DNA from 3 places in the Ensifer sp. NPDC090286 genome. Region 3 is predicted to be linked to each of the others. Evidence: riboswitches for the same ligand, from Rfam matches in the RefSeq annotation. Region 3 holds a riboswitch; each other region holds the start of a gene.
The links. Region 3 has a riboswitch for cobalamin ahead of metE (5-methyltetrahydropteroyltriglutamate--homocysteine S-methyltransferase). Riboswitches for the same ligand answer to the same signal wherever they lie in the genome.
Positions count from the first base shown of each region.

Region 1: another riboswitch for cobalamin. It lies ahead of ACIQUG_RS05355 (DUF1636 family protein); the one in region 3 lies ahead of metE (5-methyltetrahydropteroyltriglutamate--homocysteine S-methyltransferase).
Region 2: another riboswitch for cobalamin. It lies ahead of bluB (5,6-dimethylbenzimidazole synthase); the one in region 3 lies ahead of metE (5-methyltetrahydropteroyltriglutamate--homocysteine S-methyltransferase).

Region 1 is NZ_JBIVYF010000001.1:1,088,137-1,095,880, forward strand. Features, by position in the region: gene ACIQUG_RS05340 (FecCD family ABC transporter permease) at 18-1,085, opposite strand; gene ACIQUG_RS05345 (ABC transporter substrate-binding protein) at 1,089-2,042, opposite strand; gene ACIQUG_RS05350 (ABC transporter ATP-binding protein) at 2,039-2,842, opposite strand; gene ACIQUG_RS05355 (DUF1636 family protein) at 2,865-3,278, opposite strand; cobalamin riboswitch at 3,383-3,599, opposite strand; gene ACIQUG_RS05360 (RidA family protein) at 3,784-4,260, opposite strand; gene aspT (aspartate-alanine antiporter) at 4,746-6,434, shown strand; gene ACIQUG_RS05370 (bifunctional aspartate transaminase/aspartate 4-decarboxylase) at 6,492-7,744, shown strand, end outside.
Region 2 is NZ_JBIVYF010000001.1:843,656-851,399, reverse strand. Features, by position in the region: gene ACIQUG_RS04185 (diguanylate cyclase domain-containing protein) at 1-1,219, shown strand, start outside; gene ACIQUG_RS04180 (LacI family DNA-binding transcriptional regulator) at 1,246-2,265, opposite strand; gene ACIQUG_RS04175 (phytanoyl-CoA dioxygenase family protein) at 2,369-3,562, shown strand; gene ACIQUG_RS04170 (SDR family oxidoreductase) at 3,652-4,464, shown strand; cobalamin riboswitch at 4,547-4,760, shown strand; gene bluB (5,6-dimethylbenzimidazole synthase) at 4,806-5,501, shown strand; gene ACIQUG_RS04160 (DUF2865 domain-containing protein) at 5,514-6,596, opposite strand; gene ACIQUG_RS04155 (acyl-homoserine-lactone synthase) at 6,749-7,390, opposite strand; gene ACIQUG_RS04150 (LuxR C-terminal-related transcriptional regulator) at 7,531-7,744, opposite strand, start outside.
Region 3 is NZ_JBIVYF010000005.1:260,091-267,834, forward strand. Features, by position in the region: gene metE (5-methyltetrahydropteroyltriglutamate--homocysteine S-methyltransferase) at 1-1,383, opposite strand, end outside; cobalamin riboswitch at 1,484-1,704, opposite strand; gene ACIQUG_RS25455 (hypothetical protein) at 1,723-2,013, opposite strand; gene ACIQUG_RS25460 (LysR substrate-binding domain-containing protein) at 2,166-3,095, shown strand; gene ACIQUG_RS25465 (metallophosphoesterase family protein) at 3,317-4,159, shown strand; gene ACIQUG_RS25470 (ABC transporter ATP-binding protein) at 4,156-5,322, shown strand; gene ACIQUG_RS25475 (carbohydrate ABC transporter permease) at 5,315-6,235, shown strand; gene ACIQUG_RS25480 (carbohydrate ABC transporter permease) at 6,232-7,068, shown strand; gene ACIQUG_RS25485 (ABC transporter substrate-binding protein) at 7,092-7,744, shown strand, end outside.

The sequences.
Region 1 (7,744 bases), on a different contig from region 3:
ACTTGTTGCTACCCGCCTTACGCGCGTCGCTTCAGGATGGCAATGAAGGCGATGCCGCCGACGAGACCGGTGACGACGCCGATCGGCATGTCCTCCGGCGCCATGATGACGCGGGCCGTCAGATCCGCAAGGATCAGCGTCAGCGCCCCGAAGAAGGCCGAAAGCGGAATGACCCTCACGTTGTCGCTGCCGGCCAGGAGCCGCACGAAATGCGGCACCATCAACCCGACGAAACCGATCGCGCCGGAAAAGGCGACCATCACCCCGGTCAGAAGTGCGGTGACGACGAACAGCGTCAGCCGGAAGCGGCGCACGGGAATGCCGAGCGTCATCGCCGTTTCGTCGCCCATGGCGAGCGCATTGATCTCGCGCGCCCGGATCATCAGCCAGGCGAGCGAGACGAAGAGCACCCCGCCGGGATAGACGAGCTGCGACCATTGCGCCAGACCAAGGCCGCCGAGCATCCAGAAGATGACCGTATGGGTCGCCCTCGGATCCCCAAGGAAAATCATGAGGTTGCCGACGGACGTTAAGACGAAGGCGACCGCGACGCCGGCGAGCACCAGCCGGTCGGCGCTGCTGCCGAGCACGCGGGAGACGTAGGCGACCAGCACGGTTGCGAGCAGCGCGCCGGCAAAGGCAAAGAGCGGCACCGTGGCAAGGCCGAGGATCATGCCGGTGTGCAGCAGCGCCACGATCGCGCCGAGCGCGCCACCGGAGGAAACGCCGAGCAGATGCGGATCGGCGAGCGGATTGCGCGTGACCGCCTGCAGCACGGCGCCGGTCAGCCCCAGCCCAGCCCCGACGAGGCTCGCCAACATCACCCGCGGCAGGCGCACGTCCCAGACGATGCTCTCGCGGCCCGCCGACCAGAAGACCTCGACGCTACCGGGCGAGATCTTGCTGGCGATGATCGACCAGACGGTTGCAACCGGGATCTGCGCCGAGCCGAGCGATACGGCGGCCGTCACCGTCAGGAGAAGCAGCAGCAGGCCCGCGGCAAGGCCGAGACCGCTGCGGGCCACCCGTTGAGACGCGGCACGCGAAACCGCAACGGTGTCAGCCGACGTATCCTCAGCCAGCATCGGTTACAGGCCTTCGCCGTGAAAGGTCTTGGCGAGGCGGGCGATGGCGTCGATGTTGCGCGGCCCCGGCGTCGCCTCGACATAGTCGAGCACGACGAAGCGATCGTTCCTGACGGCATCGACATTCTTGAATGCCGCATTGGTCTTCATGAAGGCGATCTTGTCCTCGGCCTTCACCTCGCCGTAGTTGACGACGACCACCACTTCCGGATTGCGCTCGATCACCGGCTCCCAGGAGATCTCCACCCAGCTCTTTTCAACATCGTCCATGATGTTGGCGCCGCCGGCGGCCTCGATCATCGCCGTCGGAATGCCGAAGCGGCCGGACGTGAAGGGCTTTTCCTCGCCTGAATCATAGACGAAGACCCGTGTCGGCTTTGCCTTGCCGGCGTTCGCCTTGGTGATCTCGGCAAGTTGGCGGCGGTAGCCGTCGACCAGCGTCTCGGCGCGATCCTCGACGCCGAAAATGCGGCCGAGATTGAGAAGATCGACGAACATGTCGTCCATCGTCGGCTTTGCCTTGGCCATCACGTGGATGCAGGATTCGGTCAGCTCGTAGACGCCGATCTTGAAGGGCGCCAAGGTTTCGGGCGTGACCTCGCCGCCGACCTTCATGCCGTAGTTCCAGCCGGCAAAGAAGAAGTCGGCATCGGCGTTGAGCAGCACTTCCTTGGTCGGATACTTCTCCGAAAGCTCCGGCAGTTCCTTGACGCCTTCGCGCAGCTTCTCGTCCAGCGTCTTCCAGCCGGAAACGCCGGTATAGCCGACCATGCGATCCTGCAGCCTCAGCGCCAGCATCATCTCCACCAGGTTGACGTCGTTGGCGATCGCGCGCTGCGGCGCCGCGTCGAAGGTCACTTCGCGGTTGCAGCTCTTGACCGTGACCGGATAGGCGAGCGCCGGCGTGGCGGCGGCAAGCACGAAAAGAAGGGAAAACGGGGCAATATTGATCTTCATGAAATAGATCCCTGTCGAGGAAGTGAAAAGGAAAAGCGGGCGCCGCCGGCGGCGGCATTGTGAACGGTGGCAGTGACGCCGAAGGCGGCCGAAAGTTCGCCGGGGCTGAGCACCTCTTCGGGTGTGCCGAAGGCCGTCAGCCGCCCGGCGGTCAGGATCGCGACGTCGGTCGCAAACTCGGCGGCGAGATTGATGTCGTGCAGCGTCGAGACGATCGTCAGCTTCAACGTCTGCAGCAACTCGAGGATTTCGAGCTGGTGACGGATGTCGAGATGGTTGGTCGGCTCGTCGAGGATGATGATGCGCGGCTCCTGCGCCAGCGCACGGGCAATCAGCACCCGCTGCTTCTCACCGCCCGAAAGCGTGGAGAACTGGCGACCGGCAAGATGCGCGAGATCGAGATGCGCCAGCGCATGCTGCACCCGATCGCGGTCGAAATCGCTCCAGCCGCTCAAGCCTTCCCGCCGCGGAATGCGCCCCATCATCACGACGTCGCGCACGCTGAAGGGAAAGTCCCCGGGCATTTCCTGCAGGACGACGGCGATCGTCCTTGCCGCCTCGCGCGCCGAGATCGACCAGAGATCGATGCCATCGACCGAAACACGGCCGGCGTTCGGCTGCACCGCCCGGTAGAGGCAGCGCAGAAGCGAGGTCTTGCCGGCACCGTTCGGCCCCAGGATCGCAAGCCGGCTGCCCGCCGCGATCGAAAAGCCGATGTCCTTGACCAGCGTCAGCCCCGCGCGTGGCCCCCAGTGAAGGCCCTCGACCTTGAGTGCCGCTCCCGTCGCCGTGCAGCTCATGGGTTGATCCCTCCCTGCGCCCTCATTGGAAGTGCCCGCCGAGGTCTTCGGAAACGAGCATCGCTGCGGGGATGCGGGCAAGTGTCTTGCCTTTCAGCCCGCGTGGCCGCTCGGCCGCCCGCGTCATGCCATCGCCACGCTCCGCATAGGTTGTGGCAAAGCGTACGAGATCTTCGATATCCTCTTCCGGCGAGACGTCGCCGAAGAGATAGGTTGCCTTCCCCGTCGCCTGGAAGGCAATGGTGCAGGGCCGCGTGCAGGCCGCCATGCACACCGTGCCGGCAATCGAGAAGTCACGATCGAGCGGCGCGCCAAGCGCGGCAATGCTGCCGTTCAGCCGCTTGATCAGCTCGGCACCGGGCGCGCAGGGGCCACCGGTGAAGCGGCAATCGGTGCAGACCGTTATCTTGTGCTGTCGGAAATTCGGCTCAGCCATTCCTGCCCTCCGCCGGACTGACGGCAAGAGATGGCGAAACGGCAGAAGGACGGATAGCCGTCGTGCGAAAGCCAGTTCTTTTCCATCGGAACACCCCGTCCGTTGTGGTTGATCGGTTCGATGGCAGGTCTCCTGGCTCGCGGGTCGTGGCGCATCCACGTCTTCCCGGCTTATCGCCAGTGACATGGTGTGAATGCGCTTTCCGCTCACAGTTGCGGGGGCAGCCACGGTCTCGGCCCCATCAGGGTCGTCCGTTCCGTGTTCCCTTTTCAGCCGCCTCCGCATTGTCGCGGACGCAGCACCATCACCGCCTTCCTCGCATGAATCGGCAGGGGAGACAACCGCACGGCACAGGCGGGAAGGATCTATCAACATGCGGCGTATCGTCATGCGCAGTTTGTTATTAAATAACATTACATAACGCAAGCCGAAAATTGAGCGCCGGACACGATCCGACGCCCAACAGACGAAATCCGCCTTACGGCCGGCAGGCGGCCGTGCCGCCTCAGAACTCCGGCGGAAAGAGCTCGGCCGTCAGCGTCACCGCCACCGCTGCGTTGCCCGGCAGGTTGCGCACGCCGCAGACGGAGCGGATATGGCCCGCCCTTTCGCCAAAGGCGGCAGCCAGAAACTCGGAGGCGCCGTCGAGCACCTTCGGGTGGTCGAGGAAATCCTCGGTGCAGGCGACATGCCCCTCCAGCCGGACGATCTGGCGAATGCGCTCGAAACGGCCGAGATGTTCGTGGATCTGCGCCAGCGCATTGAGCACCGCCAGCTCGGCCGCCTTGCGCCCCTCGTCGATCGTCACCTCGCGCCCGAGCAGCCCCGTATGGACGAAGCGCCCGTCGAGCAGCGGCCCCTGCATCGAGACATGAAGCATCTCGCCCGCCTCGATCACCGCGCGGTAGGCGCCGAGCGGCTTCGGCGGCGTTGGAAGCTGAACGCCTAGCGCCCCCAGCCTACGGATAACCTCATCCATCATTGCTCCCCCCTCCTCGTCACCTTACGAACCGGCCGCGCTTGCGCAGACGATGCCGCGTTTCATCTCGACCCTCGAAGTTCTGTCGCCCCTATCGCAAGCAGAAAGGCCCACCGTTCCTTGCGCCTCCAGCCGTATGTTCAAGCATAGCCAAGAGAAAGCGCCTCATGCCTCACGTTGCGAGATAACATTACGAATTACAACACCAGAGTTGAAGTGCCGGCGCGACCCGGCCGCGCGCATCCGTGTTTCGATCGCATGCGGGGGACGCATCGCGGCGCCCGCCAAGCGCGCAGCCCAAGTAAAACCGCTGAAATGTAACATACGTTACGCTCACGTAACCCTATGGCGGTTGAGAATTTCGACGACCGAGGCAACAATTGCCGGGATTAAGATTGGGCATCGACACGATCCGGAAACAAGCTCAACTTAGCCGCGCAGATCCCAAAATGAAGTGATGGCAATTCAACTTTCTGAAGGGGACAGCAGTGAATCCCATCGATTTCTTCGTCGACACGCTTCGGACCTATCCGCCCGTCGCCATCTTCCTTGCCCTCGGCATCGGTTTCCTGATCGGCCCCATCAAGGTCGCGGGCTTCAACCTGGGCAATGTCACCGCCACGCTTCTGGCGGGTGTTCTCATCGGGCAGCTGGGCATCCAGGTTTCCGGTGATCTGAAATCAACCCTGTTCCTGATCTTCCTGTTCGCCGTCGGCTATGGCGTCGGCCCGCAATTCGTGCGGGGCCTTAGCACGGACGGACCCAAGCAGATCGCCTTTGCGCTCTCGGTCCTCGTGCTCTGCCTCATCGTTCCCTATCTCTGCGCGCTAATCGCCGGGCTTCCGCTCGGCTACGGCGCCGGCATGTATGCCGGTTCGCAGACGATTTCGGCGGCTATCGGCGTCGCCACGGACCAGATCAACTCGCTGGGGCTCACACCGGAACAGGCCAAGACCTTCTCCGACCAGATCCCGATCGCCTACGCGGTCACCTATATCTGGGGCACGATCGGCTCGGCGATCATCCTCGCCCAACTCGGTCCGAAGCTTCTCGGCATCGACCTGCCGGCGGCCTGCCGGGAATACGAGGCCAAGCTCGGCGGCGGCACATCCAGCAGCGAGCCCGGCATCACCAGCGCCTACCACGATTTCGGTCTTCGGGCCTATCGCGTCGACGAGGCGAGCGGGCTCACCGGAACGCCCGTGAAGGACATCCTTCCCGGCATCCGCGTCTTCGTCGAGCGCCTGCGGCGCGGCAGCCAGATCATCGAGGCCGATGGCAACACCGTGTTGCTGCCGGGTGACGTCGTCGCCTTCTCGGGCCGACGTTCCCTGCTCGTCGAGAATCTCGATTCGAAGCTTGTCGAGGTCGAGGACAAGGAACTTCTGAACGCCGAAGCCGAAGTCCTCGATGTCTACGTCACCAGCAAGGCGCTCGCCGGCAAGACGCTTGCGGAAGTCAGCACGATGGACTGGGCGCGCGGCGTCTATGCCCGCAAGATCATCCGTTCGCTGGTCGAGATCCCGGTCTTGCCCGGGACCACCGTCGAGCGCGGCGACATCGTCACCATCGGCGGGGCCAAGCGGCATGTCGAAGCGGCGATCAAGGCGCTCGGCTTTGCCGATCGACCTGTCGAGACGACAGACATCGCCTTCCTCGGCTGGGGGCTTTTCATCGGTGCAATGGTTGGCGCCCTGACCATTACGATCGGCGGCATCCCGATCGGTCTTTCGACCTCTGGCGGCGCACTGCTGGCCGGTCTCGTGCTCGGCTGGCTGCGCACCACCTACCCGGCCTTCGGGCGGATCCCGTCGCCGGCGCTCTGGCTGATGAACACGCTCGGCCTCAACATCTTCATCGCCGTCGTCGGCATCGGCGCCGGCCCGGGCTTCGTCGCGGGTCTTCAGGAGGTCGGCATATCGCTGTTCATCTGGGGCGTGGTGGCAACCTCGATCCCGATGATCGCCTCGGTGCTCATCGGCCACTACGTCTTCAAGTTCCACCCGGCGATCCTGTTTGGCGCCTGCGCCGGGGTCAGGACGACGACGGCAGCGCTCGGCATGATCCAGGAGGCCGCCAAGAGCAAGGTGCCGGCACTCGGCTACGGCATGCCCTACGCCATCGGCAACACGCTGCTCACCATCTTCGGCCTCGTCATCGTCATCATGCTCGCCTGAGGCGGGCGACAGTCGGGACCATCGATCACAATTCACAGATCACAGGGAGTGTGGATCATGTTGGACAGAAAATTCTACGACAGCATCTCCGATCTCAGCCCGTTCGAAATCAAGGACGAACTGATCAAGCTCGCCAAGACGAGCTCCCAGAAGGCCGCCAAGGCCTTCCTCAATGCCGGCCGCGGCAACCCGAACTGGACGGCGACGCGCGCCCGCGAAGCCTTCTTCCTGCTCGGCCAGTTCGCGCTGACGGAAGCCAAGCGCGCCTATTACGATCCGAAGGCAGGTGTCGCCGGCATGCCGCCGCAGGACGGCGCCCATGCGCGGTTTGAGAAGTGGACGAAGAAGCTGCTTCAAAGCACCGCCGACTGGGACGAAGAGGACGAAGGCGTTCCGCCGGCAAAGACGCTCTCCGACGCCGTCAACTACGCCATCACAACCTTCCGCTTCGATGCCGACGCCTTCGTGCACGAGCTGACGGATTCGATCATCGGCGACAACTACCCGGTGCCCGACCGCGCGCTGCACCACAACGAGATCATCACCCACGAATATCTGATGTGGGCGATGTGCGCCGGTCACCGGCCAAAGGCGCAGTTCGACCTCTATCCGGTCGAAGGTGGCACCGCCGCCATGTGCTACATTTTCAAGGCGCTGAAGAACGCCCGCCTGCTCAACGCCGGCGACACGATCGCGCTCGGCACGCCGATCTTCACGCCTTATCTCGAAATGCCGGAACTGGAGGACTACGACCTCAAGACCATCAATGTCAGCGCCGAGCAGGAGGACCGCTTCCAGTTTACCGACGAAGACATCAAGGCACTCGAAAACCCCAAGGTGAAGGCGCTTTTCCTGGTCAACCCCGGTAACCCGTCCGCCGTTGCGATGGACCCGGATTCGATCAAGCGCCTCGTCGACCTGGTCAACAAGAAGCGCCCCGACCTGATCGTGCTCACCGACGACGTCTACGGCACCTTCGTACCGGGCTTCCAGTCGCTGCTCGGCCATCTGCCGCGCAACACGATCGGCGTCTATTCCTACTCGAAGTATTTCGGCTGCACCGGCTGGCGCCTCGGCGTCATCGCCGTGGCGCAGGACAACATCTTCGACGAGAAGATCAAGGCCCATGGCGAGCCCATCCAGAAGCTCTTGGAAAAGCGCTACAAGGCGATGACGCCGAAGCCGCGCGACGTGAAGTTCATCGACCGCATCGTCGCCGACAGCCGCGACGTGGCGCTCAACCACACCGCCGGCCTGTCGCTGCCGCAACAGGTGATGATGTCGCTCTTCAGCCTGGTCGAGCTGATGGA
Region 2 (7,744 bases), on a different contig from region 3:
CGACGAGCTTTCGGGCTGGCTTTGGGAAGACTACGGCTTCTCCTGGACCATCTTCACTGATCCGGCGCGCAACGTTTCGACGGCGCTCAAGGACGGCGTGTCGGTCCCGGCCGGGGTGGCGCGCGTACCGCTCGACGAGGTCGACGATCTCGTGGAGGAGGCCAAGCGCCGCTACGACAATGCGCTCAGGAACAACGGCGGCACCTATAAACTCGATGTCACGACGCCGGATCCGCAATCCGTCATGCCGGCGGTGCCCGGCATCCATGCGGTGGACCTGCGCGAGATCGACGGGCGCATGAGCGTTGCGGTGGTGCAGGCGGTCATCCCGGAGACTTTAGTGGTTCCGGCGGAACGGCGCGATCCGGTGCTGATGGTCGCCGTTCGACCGGTCACGCCGAAGATGACGCGCGAGATCGCGGCGCGGCTGGGTATCCGAGGACTGGCCTTTGTTCCGCTCAACGAGCGGCCAGCAGGCAGCGCCTATGCGTCCGTCGGGCGCTGCACCGATTCGTCCTGTCTCGTGGCCGCCTGGGTGCCGAAATCGCCCGGCGGGTTCGTGCGCGCGGAACTGTTGCCGAGCGTCATCATCATGGCGATCGTCGCAGCCCTGCTGATGGCCTTCGTGGCGCTGCGCTTCTCGACGCTCTTTGCCGCCCTGCAGCAAAGCGAAGCGCTGAACCGGCACCTGGCCAAGCACGATCGCCTGACGGGACTGATGAACCGCAGCGGCTTCGACGACATGCTGGCAGCGGCGCTTCTGCGGGCGAATACCCACCCTTTCACGCTCGTCTATGCCGATCTCGACCAGTTCAAGGAGGTCAACGACCGCCACGGCCACGCCGCCGGCGACGCCGTACTGGTGGCTATGGCCGAGCGCTTTCGCAATCGCGCCGGGCCCAAGGGAACGGTCGCCCGGCTCGGAGGTGACGAATTTGCGGTCATTCTCGGCGATTGTAGCGAGGCCGACGCCCGCAGCCTGACGGCCGGCCTGATTGCCGACGCGCAGACGCCGGTCGCCTTCAACGGTCAGATGCTCGTCGTCGGCGGCAGTGCCGGTATTGCCTTTGCACCGCGGCACGGACAGACGGCGCGCCAGTTGCTGCTGGCTGCCGACGAAGCGCTCTATCTCGCCAAGCGGCGCGGCCGCAATCGCTTTGAAACGGCCGACGACATGGTGTTGCCGGCCGAGAAGAACGACGGCCAGACGGCCGCCTGAACGGTCAACGGCGGCTGGCTGTCGCGCTACTCCGGAACATTATAGGGCGTGATCACCACCACGGCGGAGAGCTGCGGGCCGATCGCCGGCGCCTGGGCGCCCGGCCGCAGCATCATCGTGCGAAAGGCGGTGCGTGCATCGGTCCGGAGGTCGTGATGCAGCACGAAGTGAATGCGCCGTTCGCGCAGCAGCGCCAGATTGTCCTCATCGAGATCATGGGCGATGTAGAGCGCGCAGGAGCGTTCGAGGCCCTCGAAGGCTGCAAGCACGGAGCGGTTGCCGCCGCCGATCGAATAGGCCGCGTTGATATCGGGATTGGCCGAAAGCGCTGCATGGGCCAGGAGCCCGGTTTCACTGTCGCGGCCGTGGCCTTCGCTGATCTCGACGATCCGGATTGCCGGATAGTGCTCGCGCAGCACCCGGCGAAAGCCGATCTCTCGTTCTTCCTCACCTCGAAAACGGCCGCTCGAAAGGGTCACCAGCACGGTTGCCGGCGCTCGGCAAAAGCGCTCGCCGAGGAGGTAGGCGGCCGTTTCGCCCGCTGCCCGGTTGTCGGCGCCGGCATAGGCCGTCCGCTGCGAATGGGGCAGGTCGGTTACCAGCGTCACGACGGGCGTGCCGCCCATCTCGAAGCGGGCGACGGCGGCGACGATCTCGGGTACATCTGGCGCCTTCAGCACCAATCCGTCGGTTCCGCGCAGCCGGATCCGGTCGAGCAGTTGCACGATGTCCTGCGGGCGCATTGTCTCTGCAAAGTGGAACCGGCAACGAAAGACGGTGGGCGCGAAGGTCAGCGCCTCGCTCTCGAACGCATGGCGCACCGCATCGGTGAAGCGCTGCGGCGACTCCATGACGATATCGATCGCGAACTTGCGTCCCTGGATGTCGAGGCCGGCCTGCTGCTTTTCCAGTTCCTCGATGGCTGCGCGAACCCGGGCCTCCGTCTGGCGGCGCACGCCTGGCCGCTCGTTGAGCACACGATCGACGGTCGCGGTGCTGAGTCCGGCCTGAAAGGCGATGTCCTTGACCAGAAACGGATGGGCCATCGTTGCGTGCTCCTGATGGATTTTTGATGGATTCTTGCTCTATATCATGTTTTTCCGCCGCCTATAGTCGTGTTCATCAGGATGTTCCAGAGGAGGAAACGCGATGAAGACCGACAACAAAGCGCGCCAGCGGATCGACCGTGTCTGGCTCACCGAGGAGGCCTGTGATCTCGAGGCGTTCCGGGCGGAAGTCGAACGCCAGACCAATCTGTCCGACTATCCCCATGCCTCCGGCTGCGAAAAAAACGTCCTGATCTATGACAGCGCCGCGCTGATTGCCGCGTGCGGCGATGCCGAGGAGCGGCGTTCGGTTCTGGCGGAAATCTGCGAGGTGCTGGCAACGGGCCCCGGCGTCGCGGTCTTCAAACGCGCCTATGCCGATACGGCGGCAATCGACGTCGCGAGCGGGGTCTTCGACGCCATCATCGAAGAGCAACATCGCAGCAACAGCGGTGGCGGCGATCACTTCGCCAAGCCCGGCGCCAACGACCGCATCTGGAACTCGCTGGAAAAGCACTGCCTGAACGCACCGGAGAATTTCGCCGCCTATTACGGCAATGCCATCATCGCGCTCGTCAGCGAGGCCTGGCTCGGGCCGAACTACCAGATGACGGCGCAGGTCAACCGGGTCAATCCGGGCGGTGCTGCGCAATCGGCGCACCGGGACTATCACCTCGGCTTCCAGACCGCGGCCGTGATCGAGCAGTATCCGGCGCATGTCCACAAGCTCTCGCCTGTCCTGACGCTGCAGGGGGCGGTTGCCCATTGCGACATGCCGCTCGAAAGCGGACCGACGCTCTTCCTGCCCTATAGCCAAACCTATGTGCCGGGCTATCTGGCGCTCAACCGGCCGGAGTTCCGCGCCTATTTCGACGCACACCACGTGCAGCTACCGCTCGAAAAAGGCGATGTCGTCTTCTTCAATCCGGCGCTCTTCCATGCCGCCGGCACCAACCGCTCGCAGGATATTCGGCGCGTCGCGAACCTGCTGCAGGTGAATTCGGCCTTCGGCCGCGCCATGGAAACCGTCGATCGACTGACGATGAGCGCGACGCTCTATCCGGCCTTGAAGGCCTTGCTGGCGGACGGCAAGCTGACGCAGGCGGAAGCGGCCAATGCCATCGCCTCCTGTGCCGAAGGCTACTCGTTCCCGACCAATCTTGACCGAGACCCGCCAATCGGCGGGCTGGCGCCGAAGACGCAGGCGCAATTGATGCGCGAGGCGCTCACTGCGGGAACGGGCGAGGAGGAGTTTCTAGCGGTGCTTGAGGCGCAGGCGAAGCGCAAGCTGAGCTGACGCGCGGGCTACCATTTGACAGGCTCCCGGCGTGGTTTCACCCGGGTGCCGCAGCCGTTTCAAACGAACATTTCCGAGGGAGAAATTCGATGAGTGGACAATTGCAGGGCAAGATCGCCATCGTTACCGGTGGTACGCAGGGGCTGGGCGCGACGATTGCTGGCCTTTTCGCCGAGCGCGGCGCCAAGGGTATCGTCATATGCGGACGCAACGCCGCCAAGGGACGGGCGAGGGCCGAGCAGATCGGCACGGCACATGGCGCGAAAGTCGTCTATGTCGAGGCCGATCTGGAGAAGGTGGACGACGCCCGCAAGGTGGTCGCCGCTTGCGACGCCGAATTCGGCCGGGTCGATGCGCTGGTCAACGCCGCGGCCATCACCGACCGCGGCACGATCCTCGATACCACGCCCGAACTCTTCGACCGCATGTTCGCGATCAACGTGCGCGCACCGTTCTTCCTGATGCAGGAAGCGGTGAAAGTCATGCGGCGCGAGAAGACCGAAGGCACGATCGTCAACATCGGCTCGATGTCGGCGATGGCCGGCCAGCCCTTCATCGCCGCCTATTGCTCGTCGAAAGGCGCGCTCGAAACGCTGACCAAGAACACGGCCTATGCGCTGCTGCGCAACCGCATCCGCGTCAACGGGCTGAATATCGGCTGGATGGCGTCCGAAGGCGAAGACCGCATACAGCGCGAGTTTCACGGCGCGGCTGCCGATTGGCTCGAAAAGGCGGCGGCCAGCCAGCCTTTCGGCCGGCTCGTCGATCCGGCCGAGGTGGCGCGTGCCTGCGCCTACCTGTCGTCGGCCGAATCCGGGCTGATGACCGGATCGGTGATCTGCTTCGACCAGTCGATCTGGGGCGCCTATGACGGCTCGCCGCATCCGGTCGCTCCGCTCTGAGGCGAGGCAGAAAGAAGCAGGTGGAAAGCGGCGCGTCCGGTTTCGCCCGGTTGGCGCCGCTTGTCTTTCTCAATTCCCTGTGCACTTAGTGCCGTCGTCAGGTGCCCGCGAAAGCGGGAGAATCGGGAATCCGGTCGATATTCCGGAACGTGCCCAACGCTGTGACGGGGACGATCGCGTCTAAGAGAGCCTTGAATTGATTCAAGGTTTTGCCACTGGATCTTCAATCGATCTGGGAAGGTGAGGCGATCGGTTGAACCGAAGTCAGAAGACCGGCCTGGCGAGATAGACCGAACCCCGCGTGGACGGCGGGAGGTTTTCGCATTGTTGGGGATCGAACGATGCTGACTGAACCGAAGGGCGGCCTTGCGGCTGCCGGTGCCTTTTCGCTGCAAGAGCGGGAGGCCGTCTACCGTGCGATCGAGACACGTCGAGACGTGCGCGATGAATTCCTGCCCGAGCCATTGCCGGATGATCTGATCAGGCGTCTGCTGGCGGCGGCGCACAGCGCCCCGTCCGTGGGCTTCATGCAGCCCTGGAACTTCGTGCTGGTGCGGGCGGAAGAAACGCGCGAGCGGGTCTGGCAGGCGTTTCGCCGCGCCAATGACGAGGCCGCGCTGATGTTCGAGGCGGAACAGCAGGGAAAGTATCGCGCGCTGAAGCTCGAAGGCATTCGCAAGGCGCCGCTCAGCATCTGCGTCACCTGCGACCGCACGCGCGGCGGCACTGTCGTGCTCGGGCGTACCCACAATCCGCAGATGGACGTCTATTCCACCGTCTGCGCCGTGCAGAACCTCTGGCTTGCAGCGCGGGCCGAAGGGGTGGGTGTCGGCTGGGTCAGCATCTTCCACGAGGCCGAGATCAAGGCGATCCTCGGCATCCCCGACCATATCGAGATCGTCGCCTGGCTCTGCCTCGGCTATGTCGACCGCCTCTATCAGCAGCCGGAACTCGCCGTGAAGGGCTGGCGCCAGCGCCTTCCGCTCGAGGGCCTGGTTTTCGAAGAAGGATGGGGATGCAGCAAGGAGAAGGCGTAAGGCCTCGCCCGATCAATTCTGGACCGGCTGATAGGCCGGTCCCTTCGGATGCTTGAGGTCGATCGCAGTTTCTTCCTGCGGCAGGTAGGTGGGGCCGACGACGCGCACCTTGTTCTTCGACGGATCATAGGGCCGCTCTTCGGGCGGCGCCTTGGCGGTCTCGCCCGCCGCTTCCGGCTTCTTCGTCTCGATGACGATGATCGACGACTGGTCGTCGCCGATCTTCGTTCCTGTCGTCTTCGGCGTGGTTGCGGCGGTCTGCGGTATCTGGCAGCCGCACTGGCCGGGCTTGCCGACGGCGCGGGTGCGATAGGCAAAGGCGTTGGGCATTTCGGTATAGGGACGGCCGGTCACGGCCGAGACCATCCTGTCGCTCTCTTCCGTGTTGAGCTCGTGGAAATAGAGTTCCGTCTCAGCCCCTGGGCAGCGGGCCCGGCAGGCCTGTTCGTCGCGTGGGAAATCGGCCGGCGTCGCATCGGACGAGATCGGGAAGAAGGCGCCGTCGCAGGTGCGCACGCACATGGTTCTGAGCGTGCCGCTATAGTAGCGCTCCTGCGGCGCGTAGCCGTCTTCGCCGTGTCCGAGCATCGGGCCGTAGGCGTCGTCCGGCGGTAGGTCGGCAACGATGTTGCGGTGGCTTTCCGGCACGTCCGGCTCGACGCTTGCGAACTCCTCGCGGTCGCCATAGCAACCGTTGATCTCAAGTGCAGCGAGGATGCGGCGCCGGCTGTCGTCGCTGCCGCCGGCGACGATCTGCTCGCGCTCGGACTTCAGCATGCGCAGATTGTCTTCCATCTCGGCGATGAGACCGTTGAGCCCGCTGCAGGTGTCGGGGTCGCCGCCGTCGTAGCCGATGGCGTTGCCGCCACCGCACCCGGCGCGGCGGCGGTCGTTCTTCGCCCGCCGCAGTTCGATGTTCTGCCGTGAGATTGCGCTTGCATAGTCGCGGGCATCGGCATTGCTGGCGACGTAGTCAGGCAGTTGCGCGAGCCGGGCGTTCAGTCGGTCGCAGGCCGTCGATGCCAGTGACGGACCGGCACCGATCAGAACCAAAGGCACAAGGGCCGCAGCGACGTGTTTCAGGCGCGTGAACACGGGGCGTAAGTCTCTTCCTGTTGCCAGGTCGGCGCCAACTTCTGCGGGTGGCTGCCAGCGGCATTCCTGTTTCGCCTCCATCATAGAGCTTGTCGGTGATCGTGCAACGACAAGCGACGGTTTGCGTTAACAGTGCCGATCGACGGACGCGCTTAGGCGGCGCGGGCGGTTTCCAGCGACATCGGGCGGTCGAGAACGGTGCCTTCGATTGCAGCGACCGCTTTCATCCGCGAAAGCAGATCCGGGGTCACTTCCCAGGCAACGGCAACCGCGAAGACCGAGCCGATGCGATGCGGTTCGGCGATGCGCTCGCCCGGGCATCCCATGCGGCGGAACATGCGCTCGAGGAACACGTCCGTCACGGTGACGATGTGGCTGATGCCGGAAGCAAGGCCAAGCTCACCGACGCCGCACATCAGCTCGGCAGCCGCGACCGTCACCTGGTTCGAAGCGCGGTCCTGCGAAATCTCCGGCTCGATGCAGAAGCGGCTGGACTCCCAGACCGAAGCGCTGCGGATTTCCGGATTGTCGCCGAGCAGGATCGGGAAGGTGTCGTCCAGCATGTTCGGACCGAGCGTCGGGAGCAGCCTCAGCGATCCACGCAGGCGGCCATCCGGGGCGTAGGACAGCACGTAGAGCGGGTTTGCCTTATCGTAGTTGTCGATTTCCCACTCGCCTTCGGTCTGCACGTCCCATTTCAGGAAGTCGTGGAAGACGCGCTTGCGCAGCCGGAACATGTCGTCGGCCGCCTCTGGCTGTTGTGCGCGGGTCTTTCCGTTCAGGATCCTGATCATCGTTTTCTCCATCCGAGTTTGGGGATGGGGCGATGCTGTCAGGCTCGCGGCGGTTGCGTAACTGTCGCTAGCGACAGTTCAAATGCGCGATATTTGCCACTAGATTTCGAGGGGTTTCGGTGGAGGTGTGTTGTCGGGTGTCAAACGGTGGGGATCAGCGCGTGCCGTACGGCCTGTGCCACGGCCTGGGTGTTGGAAACGACATTCAGCTTGCGCCGCGCATTGGTCATGAAGAAGCGCACGGTGCGCTCGGAAATGCCGAGGATCGTGGCGATCTCCCAATAGCTCTTGCCGGCGGCAGCCCAGGTCAGGACCTCGGTCTCGCGCCCGGTCAACCGCATCTCGCGGGTCGAA
Region 3 (7,744 bases):
CTGGCGGACTTCTGCCGTCTGCGGGAAGGAGCCGATCGTCGTCGTCGGGAAGAGCGGCAGCGACAATCTTTCCGCCTGAAGCGCACGACGGGCGGGGAAGGGCGATTGGCGTTGGCTGTCGGCGGCGGTCAATGCCTTCAACCGGCCGGCGACCAGCGGATCATGGATCCTGAGCGACGTCAGCCGCGCCTTGGCCGCTTCGCTCGAGGCCGCAAAGACCCTTTCCGGATTGGCAAGCCCCGGCTCGAAGGCACGGGCGAGAAGGCTTAATTCATCGAGCTTCTGGACGGCGAAAGCGAGCCACGAGGCAAGCTCCAGGTCGAGCGCCTGTTCCATGTCGAGGTCGACGGGCACATGCAGGAGCGAGCACGAGGGCGCAAGCTCGATCCGGTCGCGGCCATGGGCAGAGACCAGCGGCTGCAAGCGGCGGAACAGGCCGGCAAGATCCGTCCTCCAGACGTTGCGGCCGTCGATGACGCCGAGCGACAGTACCCGGTTAGCCGGAGCGGATTGGAGGAGGACCTCGATCTGCTGCGGCGCGCGCACGAGATCGACATGCAGGCCCGCGACCGGCAGCGCCAGGGCGCTCACCATATTGTCGCCGATCGCGCCGAAATAGGTCGCAAGCATGATCCGGAGTCCGGGAACTTTCGCCCGGAACGTATGATAGGCAAGGTCCAGGGCCTGCCTTTCCCGGTCGGTGAGATCGAGCACCAGGCAAGGTTCGTCGATCTGAACCCAGTCGGCGCCGGCATTGGCAAGTTCGGTTAGCAGCTCGACGTAAACGGGAAGCAAGCGTTCGATCAGGTCGAGGGGATCGAAATCTCCGCCCTTCGCCTTGCCGAGCTTGAGGAACGTCACCGGGCCAAGCAGGACCGGGCGGGTTCGATAGCCGAGGGCCTCGGCCTCGAGAAAGGCTTCGAGCGGCCGGTTATGCGTCAGCGCAAAGCGTTGATCCGCTGCGAATTCGGGCACCATGTAATGGTAGTTGGTGTCGAACCACTTGGTCATCTCGAGTGCGGCGTTGCCGCCGTCACCCGCATGCGTGCAACCGGAAGCGCAGGGCGAACCGGTCGAGCCGCGCGCCATGGCAAAGTAAGTGTCGAGATCGACCGGCCCGCCCTTCCAGCCATAGGTAGCCGGGACCGCACCGACGAGCACGGCAGTATCGAGCACGTGGTCGTAGAACGAGAAATCGTTCGAAGGGAGGATATCGATGCCGCGCGCCTTTTGCGCCGCCCAGTTTTCGGCCCGAAGCCGGCGGCCGACGTCGAAAAGCTCGTCACGGCTGATCTTGCCGGACCAGTAGCGTTCAAGCGCAAATTTCAGTTCGCGGTGTCGGCCGATGCGCGGGAAGCCGAGATTGGCAGTCTTGATGGTCATTTCCTTACCCCGAAGGTTGAAGGGCAAGGCTTGAATGCGACGCATCCGCGACGCGAGAAGAATCCCGCGTCGTCAACGCGCCTCATCGGACACCCCGCCCGTGGACGTTGTTCATCGCGGCAGGTCTCCTGGCTTGCGGGTCAACGCGGACCGTTCCGTCTTCCCGAGGCGTCTTCCTCAGTGACATCATCGAACGGCCGCTCTCCGCCTACAGTTGCGGGGGCAGCTTCGGCCTGGGCGCTTGTCGGCGCCGCACCGAATTCCCTCTTAGCTCCGTCCCGCCGGATGGCGAGGCGCAGAACCACGATGTCGGGACAATGCCCTGCAATCGCTCGGTCGTCAATCGCATAAAGAAATGCTTATGTCTTTATTCTCTCCAACCAGGGCGCGAGGCGAGACGCGGGCAATGCGCGGTCCTTCGCTGCAAACTGTTTTCGCGGCGGGTTGCACCGGCACGGGATCGGGCTCCTCCGGCCAGTGCCACGGATCCGCTGTGTCGCCGACGCGCGCACGGATATGTTCCTGGTCCCGCGTCAGGCCGATATCCCGGAGCTGGAACTCGTTGAACGTGTCGATGGCGACCGGAGCACTGAGGGTCCTGTCGGCCCAATTCAGGGCATGGTAAATCATTGATCGCACTGCGCTAAGCATTGCTATCCTCACTTCTCTGGAAGGCGTGTGTTCGCGAAAAAAGTGAGGTTTTTTGCTGTTTCGCGCAAAGCGATTTCTCGCATGCTGGCATAAAGAATGCTTATCTCAGCGTCATGAGCAAGATTCCCCCTATGAGTGCTGTGCGCGCCTTCGAGGCCGCCGCCAGGCACCTGAGTTTCACCCGCGCCGCCGAAGAACTCGGCATGACGCAGGCGGCCGTCAGCTATCAGATCCGGTTGTTGGAGGACCGCATCGGCGCGCCGCTCTTTGTCCGCCTTCCGCGCGAGGTGCGATTGACCGGCGCCGGACGGCAACTGGCGCCAAAGGTAACCGAAGCGATCGATCTTTTGGGGGCGGCCTTCTCGGAGATTGCCGACAAGACCGAACACCACCTGCACATCTCGGTGCTGCCGACCGTCGTTTCGAGCTGGCTCGGCCAACGGCTCGCCAGCTTCCAGACCGCGCATCCGAACATCAGCATCAGGGTGCACATGTCGACCGAGCTGGTCGATTTCAAGCGTGACGCTATCGATCTCGCGGTGCGCAGCGGCGCCGGCGACTGGCCGGGAAACGATGTCTTTCCCTTGTTTCCGCTCGATTACGTGCCGGTCTGTACGCCGTCCTTCCTGGAGAAACATCAACTCAAGGAGCCCGCCGACGTCTTGAGGATCCGGCGTTTCGGCAACGCCACCTGGTGGCGGCGCTGGATGATTGAAACCGGCGTCGAGCCGCCGGCGAGCAACGGTACCGAGCTGATCTTCGACGTCCAGGCGATGGATGTCGCCACCATTCTGGCGGATCACGGCATGGCCATTGCCGTCTCGACCTTCCTAATGGATGAACTGAAGAGCGGCCGGCTGATCCGGCCGTTCGAGCATGTGGTGCGCGACGGCCGCGCCTATTGGCTGGTCTATCCGCAAAGCACCAGGCGGCAGAAGAAGATCCAGGCCTTTCGCGACTGGGTCGTCGCCGAAGCAGACGCGTCGAATGCGATGCTTGCGACCGTCATGGAGCAGTCCTGTCCGGCATCAATTCGGGGCGAACTCGGCGCAAAGTGGTGAGCTTGGGGAAATAAGACGCAGACGCATCCGGTGCGCGCGTGCCGGTTCGCGCCGGCCGGGCTTCTGAAAATGACGCTTTCATGGAGAAACTGAAAATCAGCTGAGAACGGCTGTTACCAAACTGACATGGCGGCTCCCTAAAGACTGCGGCTAACCGCAGAGAAGGGAAGAGACAGCCCTCCGACGCGGATACCGCAAGCCATCGTCGGAGGCCCGTTTCCATGAAAATCGTCCAGATCAGCGACACCCATCTCAGCCCCGCCAAAAGCCATTTCAACGGCAATTGGGAACCGGTTCGCGCCTGGATCGAGGCGGCGGCGCCCGATCTCGTCATCCACACGGGCGACGTCACTATCGATGGTGCCGACCACGAAGACGATATCTCCTTCTCGCTCGATCTGATTGGCCAGCTCTCGATGCCGGTCGTGATCGTTCCCGGCAATCACGATGTCGGCCATCTGCCGGGCTCGCACCAGCCTGTGGATCCCGTCCGGCTTGCCCGCTGGCGCCGGCTCGCCGGCCCGGACTATTGGGGCCGCGACCACGGGGACTGGCGGCTGCTCGGCCTCAACAGCCTGCTGATCGGCTTCGAGGACGAGGAAGAGGACAGGCAATTTGCCTGGCTGGAGGAACAACTGCTTGGTCGCGACGGCCGCCGGGTGGCGGTCTTCGCCCACAAGCCGCTCTTCGTCGACGCCCCGGCCGAAGGCGACACCGGCTACTGGGGCATCCGTCCGCGCCAGCGCCTGCGTCTCTTTGATCTTTTCGCAGAAGCCGAGGTGGCGTTGCATGCCAGCGGTCACCTGCACTGGGCCTGGACCGGCGAACATGCCGGGACCTCGCTCGTCTGGGCGCCGCCGACCTCCTTCATCATCGACACGCTGGAACGGCCGATGCCGGGCGAGCGGCTGGTCGGTGCCGTCGTGCACGAACTCACTGATGCCGGCGTGACCAGCGAAATCGTCGCTGTGCCGGGTCTGACGAGCCACGTGCTCGACCCGATCGTCGAGGACGTCTATCCGCTCGCCGCCAAGAAGAAGCCCCAAGTGGAGGCAGCGCAATGAGCGTGCTTTCGCTGGATGGCATCACCAAGTCCTATGGCGGCAACGCCATCCTGAAGGGCGTCAGTCTGGAGGCGGAAGCCGGCGAGTTCATTGCGCTCGTCGGCCCTTCCGGCTGCGGCAAGAGTACGCTTCTGCGCATCGTCGCCGGCCTTGATCACGGCGATGCCGGCGAGATCGTGATCGGCGGTCGTAGCGTTGTCCGCATGGCGGCGGCCGACCGCAACGTGGCGATGGTGTTCCAGTCCTACGCGCTCTATCCGCACCTGACGGCAGGTCAAAACATTGCCGTACCGCTCGCCATGCGGCGCCTGACGGCGATGCAGCGCCTGCCCATGATTGGCAGTCTTCTGCCTGGCCAGAAGCAGATCCGCAGCGATATTCAGCGCCAGGTCAAGGAGATGGCCGGAGCGCTGAAGATCGATCATCTGCTCGACCGCAAGCCCGGGCAGATGTCCGGCGGTCAGCGCCAGCGCGTGGCGCTCGCCCGCGCCATGGTGCGCCGTCCGGCCGTGTTCCTGATGGACGAGCCGCTCTCCAATCTCGACGCCAATCTGCGCGTCCATGCCCGCGGCGAGATCGTCGACCTGCACCGCCGCGCCGGCGTGCCGACACTCTATGTCACCCACGACCAGTCCGAAGCGCTGTCTATGGCCGACCGCGTCGCCGTCATGATCGGCGGCAATCTCTTGCAGCTGGCGAGCCCGAAGGAGATCTACGACAACCCCTCCCATATCGAGGTTGCGCGCTTCCTCGGCCAGCCGAAGATCAACGTGCTCGAAACCCGCACGGATACCGCAAGCATCGTGCGCTTCGGCGATCTCGTGCTTCTGGCAAGCCGCGGGCAGGCACCGGATGCGCCGGTGAAGCTCGCGATACGCCCGGAATTCGTGCGCTTTCATGCGGCCGGTGCCGGCCGGCTGACTGCGCGGGTCGAGCGCATGGAGTTTCTCGGCTCCGAGGTGATCGTCCACGCCCGCCTCGATGCGATCGGCGAGGTGGTCGCCGCCAAGTCAGCACCCGCCGAAGCCGCGGCACTCGCGATCGGTCAGCCCGTCGATGTCGCGTTCATGCCGGAACGGGCGATGCTGTTCGACGGCGAGGGCACCCGGGTGGCAGCCGAGCAGATCGCTATCGCCGCGACGCTGGAGAAGGTCCATGGCTAGTGTCGCGACCTTCGAAACGGCGATTGCTGCGCCCCACCCCGATCGCCGCGAAGCCCGCATCGCCTGGTTGCTGGCGCTGCCGGCCATCACGCTGCTCTCCCTCTTCATCCTGCTGCCGACCGCTGCCGTGATCGTGCTCGGCTTCACCGATTTCGAACTCGGCTACGGCAGCTTCCGTTTCGTCGGTTTCGAGAACTATGCCGAACTCTTCGGCGACCGCACCTTCCGTCGCTCGCTCTGGAACACCGCCGTCTACACCGCGATCGTCACGCCGGTATCGATCGTGCTTTCGCTGGCGATCGCCATGTTGATCGAGGCGGAAACCAAGGGCCGGGCCTTTTTCCGGACCGTCTATTTCCTGCCGGTCGCCTCGTTGCTCGTTGCCATGGCGACGGTCTGGCAATTCCTGTTCCACCCGAGCATCGGCCCGATCAACACCTTCCTCGCCGTTTTCGGCATTGCCGGGCCCAACTGGCTCGGCGCCTCCAGCACGGTGCTCTATGGCCTGTCGATCATCGGCATCTGGCAATCGGTCGGCTTCAACATGGTGCTGTTCCTCGCCGGCCTCACCGCCATCCCGCGGGAACTCTACGCCGCAGCCGAAGTCGACGGCGCGAAATCCTGGTTTGATCGTTTTCGGCTCGTGACCTGGCCGATGCTCGGGCCGACGACGCTGTTCGTCACCACCATCAGCATCATCAATTCGGTGAAGGTGTTCGAGACGGTGAAAACGCTGACCGAAGGCGGCCCGAACAAGGCGTCGGAGGTACTGCTCTTCACCATCTACCAGGAAGGCTTCGTCTATCTGCGCGTCGGCTATGCCTCGGCGATGACCGTGGTCTTCCTCGCCATCCTCGTCGTCCTGATGTTTCTGCAGTACCGCGTGCTTGACCGGAAGGTGCACTACGCATGACCAGCAACGCCTTCTCCGTCGCCCGCATCGCCCGTCTGACGGTGCTGTCGCTCGGCGCTCTTATCTTCCTAGCGCCCTACATCTTCATGGTCTCGACCGCAGGCAAGGCGCAGAGCGAGATCTTCTCCTCGTCGCTGTCGCTGATCCCTGAGCAGTGGTCCTACATCGAGAACTTCTCGAAGGCGCTGTCGCGCGTCTCGATGTCGACGCTGCTCTTCAACGGCGTGATCGTCTGCGCGCTGATCTTCGTCATCCAGATCGTCGTCGCCATACCTTGCGCCTATGCCATGGCGAAGCTGAAGTTCCGGGCCGCCCGCACGATGATGGTTCTGGTCATGCTCGGCCTCCTGGTGCCGATCCACGCGACGGCGCTGCCGATCTACGTGGCCTTCGACAGGCTCTCGGTGTTGAACAGCTACACCGCACTTGTGGCGCCGTTCTCGATCTCGGTGTTCGCGATCTTCCTGTTCCTGCAGTTCTTCCGGGCCATGCCCGACGATCTGGTCCATGCGGCGCGCCTCGACGGCATGTCGGAGGCGGGCATCGTTGCGCGGGTCATCGTGCCGAATGCCTGGCCGGCGATCACGGCTTTCGCGATCTTCTCGGTCGTCGCCCACTGGAACGATCTCTTCTGGCCGCTGATCGTCGTCACCAACCAGGATTATGCGACCCCGCCGCTCGGTCTTCTCTACTTCCGCGCCGCGGAAGCCGGCGACGACTACGGCGCGCTGATGGCCGCGACCCTCATCATCACCCTTCCCCTCGTTTCTGCATTTCTGCTGGCGCAGAAGCGCTTTGTCGAGGGCATCACCATGACCGGTCTCAAAGGCTGAACGGTCCAACCAGGAGCGCAACCATGACACATCTGAGACAGCTTTTTACCGCGGCTGCCGCATCGCTGATGCTCGCTGCCCCCGCCTTTGCCGAGACCCAGTTGACGGTGCATTATCCGATGCCCGGCTTCTTCAAGGACGTGATGGACACGATCTCGAAGAAATTCATGGAAGAAAACCCCGATATCAAGATCACCTTCGCCAATCCTTCGGCGACCTATGAGGAAGGCATTCAGACGATCATGCGTCAGGCCGGAACGGCCGAGATGCCCGATCTCACCTTCATCGGTCTCAACCGCCTGCGCATGGTCAACGAGCGCGACATCCCCGTCGACCTCGGCCCGTTCATTGCCAAGGACGGCAACATGGCCGAGCAGGGCTTTTCCGAAAACATCCTGAAGCTCGCCCAGGTCGCCGGCAAGCAGGTGGGCCTTGCCTTCGCCACCTCCAATCCGATCATGTATTACAATGCCGATCTCGTGCGCAAAGCCGGCGGCGATCCGGAAAACCCGCCGAAGACCTGGGACGAGGTTATCGCGCTCGGGGGCAAGATCAAGGCGCTCGGCGACGGCAACGAGGGCATCGATTTCCGCTGGCAGGGCGACGACTGGATGTTCTCCGCCCTGCTTTTCGGCGCCGGCGGCGAGATGCTGAGTGCGGACGAAAGCAAGGTTGC